DNA from 2 places in the Acidovorax sp. NCPPB 3576 genome. Region 2 is predicted to be linked to the other one. Evidence: predicted binding sites of a transcription regulator. Region 2 holds the regulator's gene; the other holds the start of a gene.
What was found. The regulator LexA, encoded in region 2, represses DNA repair genes until DNA is damaged. The targets are predictions, from matches to a motif close to ACTGTATNNNNATACAGT.
Positions count from the first base shown of each region.

Region 1: M5C98_RS07815 (PA0069 family radical SAM protein) is a predicted target of LexA. The motif match lies at 1,203-1,220, and genes of this name have one in related genera.

Region 1 is NZ_CP097267.1:1,695,889-1,698,282, forward strand. It holds gene M5C98_RS07805 (S1 family peptidase) at 1-525, shown strand, start outside; gene M5C98_RS07810 (hypothetical protein) at 866-1,162, shown strand; gene M5C98_RS07815 (PA0069 family radical SAM protein) at 1,291-2,394, shown strand, end outside.
Region 2 is NZ_CP097267.1:2,726,859-2,729,252, forward strand. It holds gene M5C98_RS12530 (asparaginase) at 1-768, opposite strand, end outside; gene lexA (transcriptional repressor LexA) at 853-1,527, shown strand; gene M5C98_RS24710 (hypothetical protein) at 1,666-2,256, shown strand; gene hrpA (ATP-dependent RNA helicase HrpA) at 2,325-2,394, opposite strand, start outside.

The sequences.
Region 1 (2,394 bases), 1.0 Mb from region 2:
CGCGACGGGCTGGGCCTGTGGCGCCAGGCGGTGGACAGCGGGGGCGAGGTGGACGTGGCCGCGATCGAGATCGACATCGCCCGCCTGCCCGAGGGCTGCGTCTTCGAGGCGTTCGACGCCAGCCATCTGCAAGCCGCGGGCGATCCGCCCCAGGTCGGCGATGCGCTGGTCGTGATCGGGTTCCCGCTGGGGTTTCACGACACGGTGCACCGCCTGCCCGTGGTGCGCGCGGCTTCGGTGGCCTCGGCCTACGGGGTGCGGTTCCAGCAGCAGGGCTATTTCCTGACCGATGCCCGCACCCACCGCGGCAGCAGCGGCGCCCCGGTGCTGCGCCGGCGCGCTGGCGCGGGCCCGGCGCCGCTGCCGTGGCAACTGCTGGGCGTGCACTCCACGCGCATGGACATGAGCACCCGCGATCTGGTGCAGGACGAATCGCTGGGCCTGAACTGCGCCTGGTATGCCGACGTGCTGATGGCGCTCACCGGGCCGGGCCCGGCGGGGGCTTCGCCCGTTGCGGCCTCCTGATCCAGGGCGCGCGGAACGGCGCATCGCAGCCCTGCCGGGGGTGGCGGGCCTGCAACGCATTGGCCACCGGGCGGGCCCCCCGCATGGGCGCCCAAGGCGGCCCGGCTTTGTTTTGCTATTAAATTAATAGCGATATGCCCTGGTTTTTATTGCGGCAGAGGCCTAAAACACCATGAATTCTGCGAGCGCCGCCACCGCGACCTCCCGTCCGGCCGCGCTTGTGCTGCACTGCGTTGTGGCCTACCGTGTGTTCTCCAAAAGGGCTGCAGCCTGGGCGCCACGGATTCGATCCCCGAGTTCCGGGCGGTGCGCTCGCCAGCCCCCCGAAGAAAGTGCGCATATGAACGTTGTGTTCCTGGGCAAGGTGGCAGAACAGCCCCTTCCCTTCACCACCTCCGACCCCGAGGAAGTTCAGCATTTCGAGCTGCTGCGCTCCGCTGGCCTGCTGACCGGCACCACCTCGGCCGAGCAGGAGGGCGGTCCGGTGAGCGCCCAGATCACGGGCTTCACCGCGGAAGGCCGTGCGATGCTGGCGCTGGATGTGCAATTGCAACGCATGCACCTGCGCGGCCTGCTGCGCCGGCTTTCCCTGGCCGCCGGTGGCGGATTCCCGGGCAGGGCCACGGCATCGCGGTGACCTCCCCGCCGGAAGACGGCAGAGGCGAACGGCGCTAATATCTGTGTTTATATACAGTTTTTTGCTTGCCGCAGGCGCGCGTTGAACGGGCGCCATGCGCGGCCAAGCCCGCAGCCAAGGCGCCGTCCATGTCCGAATTCCAGATCCCACTGCACGCCATCAAGGGGCGGGGCGCCGCGACGCAGATCCCGCACCGTTTCCTGCGCGATGCGCGCGACGCCTTCGACGATGGCTGGACCGAGCCCGGCGAATGGCCCGACGCCCCCGAACCACAGGCCACGCGGGTGGTGCTGGAGACCGCGCGCAGCGCCATCTGCGCCAACGACTCGCCGGACATCTTCTTCGACCACTCGGTCAACCCGTACCGCGGCTGCGAGCACGGCTGCATCTACTGCTATGCGCGGCCCACGCACAGCTACCTGAACCTGTCGCCGGGGCTCGACTTCGAGACGCAGATCATCGCCAAGCACAACATCGCCGAGGTGCTGCGCGGCGAGCTGGCCCGGCCCGGGCATGTGCCGCAGCTGCTCAACATCGGATCGGCCACCGACTGCTACCAGCCCGTGGAGCGCGAGCTGCGCCTGACGCGCGGCCTGATCGAAGTGCTGGGCGAGGCCCGCTACCCGTTTTCGGTCATCACCAAATCGAGCGGAGTGGAGCGCGATCTCGACCTGCTCGCGCCCCTGGCGCGCGACCGCCTGGCCGCCGCCTACGTGACCATCACCACGCTGGACGCCGCGCTCGCCCGCCGCCTGGAGCCGCGCGCCGCCGCCCCGCACCGGCGCCTGCGCACCATCCGCGCGCTGGCCGACGCCGGCGTGCCCGTGGGCGTGAGCGTGGCGCCGCAGATTCCGTTCATCACCGAAGACATGGAGCAGGTGCTGGAGGCCGCGCGCGATGCCGGCGCCACGACCGCCTTCTACACCGTGGTGCGCCTGCCCTGGGAGGTGGCGCCGCTCATGCGCGAGTGGCTGGCGCTGCACTACCCGCAGCGCGCGGCGCGCGTGATGGCCCGCATCCAGGACCTGCACGGCCTGAGCGCCGAGGCCCGCGCGGCGGGCAAGAGCTACCACAGCGACTTCGCCACGCGCATGAAGGGCACGGGCCTGTGGGCCGACCTGGTGCGCCAGCGGTTCGCCACCGCGTGCCGGCGCCTGGGCCTGAACCGCCAGCGCGTGGAGCTGGACCTGTCGCAGTACCGGCCCGGGCTGGCGCGGGGGCAGGGCAGCCTG
Region 2 (2,394 bases):
GCCATTGCCCGTCGCCGCCACCACGATGCCATCCACGCCTTCCCGCACCATCAAATCGACGATGCGGCCATCCGCGCCGACATGGCTCGTGAGCACCTCGACCCGGGGCCAGACGAAGGTGTCGGCGACGTGCCGAAGGGCGCCTGGCTTTGGCACCGACGGGGCCGGCCAGCCACTGGCCAGGCGGACAGTCCCCTCCTCCACCCAGCCCAGCGGGCCTGCTTCTCCTGAACTGAAGGCATCCACCTTGTAAGGATGCACTTTCTGAACATGCCGCGCCGTGTGGATCGTGCCTGCCACGACGGTCATCACGCCCCGTGCCCCGGGCGTCGCGGCCAGGACAACCGCGTCGAGCAGATTCTGCGGCCCGTCAGGCACCATGGCGGAGGCCGGCCGCATGGCGCAGGCCAGCACCACCGGACGGTCGGCAGCCAGGACCGAATCCAGGAACCAAGCCGTCTCCTCCAGCGTATCCGTGCCGTGCGTAACGACCACGCCCCGCACGTCAGGGTCGGCCAAAAGTTGCGCGCACCGATGGGACAGTTGCCGCCATACGGCAAATTCCATGTCCTTGCTGTCGATCTGCGCGATCTGCTCGGCTTCGATCCGGCCGCCGGCTGCCTGCTCCAACCCGGGAATCGCCTCCAACAGTTGGCCGATTCCCACCTGGCCTGCGGTGTAGCCGATGTTGTCCCCCGCCTCCGTTGCGGTGCCTGCGATCGTTCCGCCGGTGCCAAGCACCACGATTTTTCCTGTGCCCACTTGCACGCTCCCAAAAACTGGTTAAAAATACAGTGACTGGATTAATAAACAGGCCTCTCTCTGCCTTTCCGTTCAGCACCGGAGTCACACATGTTCGACAGTCCCAAGCTCACCGCCCGCCAGCAGCAGATCCTCGATCTGATCCAGACCGCCATCTCCCGCACTGGAGCGCCTCCCACCCGGGCGGAAATCGCCGCCGAATTCGGCTTCAAGTCCGCCAATGCGGCTGAGGAACACCTGCAAGCGCTGGCCCGCAAGGGCGTGATCGAACTGGTCAGCGGCACTTCGCGGGGCATCCGGCTTCGCGGCGATGCCGTGCGTTCCATCAATGCCGCCCGCGGCACCCAGTTCAACCTCCCCATCCCCGGCCTGTCGCAACTGTCGCTTCCGCTGGTGGGGCGGGTGGCCGCAGGGTCGCCCATTCTCGCGCAGGAACATGTTGATCAAACCTACAGCGTGGAGGACAGCCTGTTCCAACACAAGCCGGATTACCTGCTCAAGGTGCGTGGCATGTCCATGCGCGATGCGGGCATCATGGACGGCGATCTGCTGGCCGTGCAATCGACCCGCGAAGCGCGCAACGGCCAGATCATCGTGGCCCGGCTGGGCGACGACGTCACCGTCAAACGCCTTCGCCGCACGGCCACCGCCATTGAGTTGCTGCCGGAAAACCCCGACTACCCGGTCATCACGGTGCACCCAGGCGAGCCTTTCGAGATCGAAGGTCTGGCCGTGGGCCTCATCCGCAACACCATGCTGATGTAGCCCGTCGCACACCGCCGCAGGTGGCGGGCGTCTGGCGGTCAGGGGCATGCAGTCCTGGCCAGCCAACCCTGCGGCAGTGTGTTTTCTTTGGCAATCCTGCCTGTGTTCAACCCCCTTGCACCTCGCTGGAGTTTTCACATGGGATTTGCCCTGCTCGCCTTTTCTTCCTTTTCTCAACCGCTGAATGCACTGGCGCGGTGGTTGCGAGCGCCCGCCTGTCGCCCTCTCAGCCCAGGCCAACAACAGAGGGCCGCATCAAGCCGGCCAAGCCGTGTCGTGGAGGTGAAGGCCGCTGTGGCCGCCGCCAGCACTGTGGCCATCGGCCCGGATTCCAGTGGCACGCTCCAACCGCCTTCGGCTTTGCGGAACGGGTCGGACACGCTGCCGTGCGCCGCTTCGGAGGGTTGGGCGGATCACATGCCGGGTGCGACTGCGCTCGCCCAGGCGCCCCGGCGCCTCGCGGTGGTTCGTCACCGGAAGGAGCGATTGGAGCGGCGCGACCTGCCAAGTCAGGCACCCATTCGCGAATGGTCCAGCACCAGTGCCAATGACGGCGCGGCATTCGCAGGCCTCAGCCGTCCACGGCCCGATGGACGCCCATTGCGGGTGCTGGATCGCCGCGGCCCCGGCGCGGCGGCGCGCGTGATGATCTCCGGTCGGATGGCGGATGTTTGTGCCGAGCTGGACCGCCTGGTGCGTGCCGAGGCGGCCATGCAGACGCCGCATTGAAGAACAGGACCGCCCTGCTGCCAACCGTGGCCCCGCCCTCCCTCAGCCCAAGCTTGCCTCGCCATGCTTTAGCTGTTCAGTTGCCCCCAGAGCTTGTCTAGCCGCTTGACGCTCACCGGCTGCGGAGTCCGCAACTCC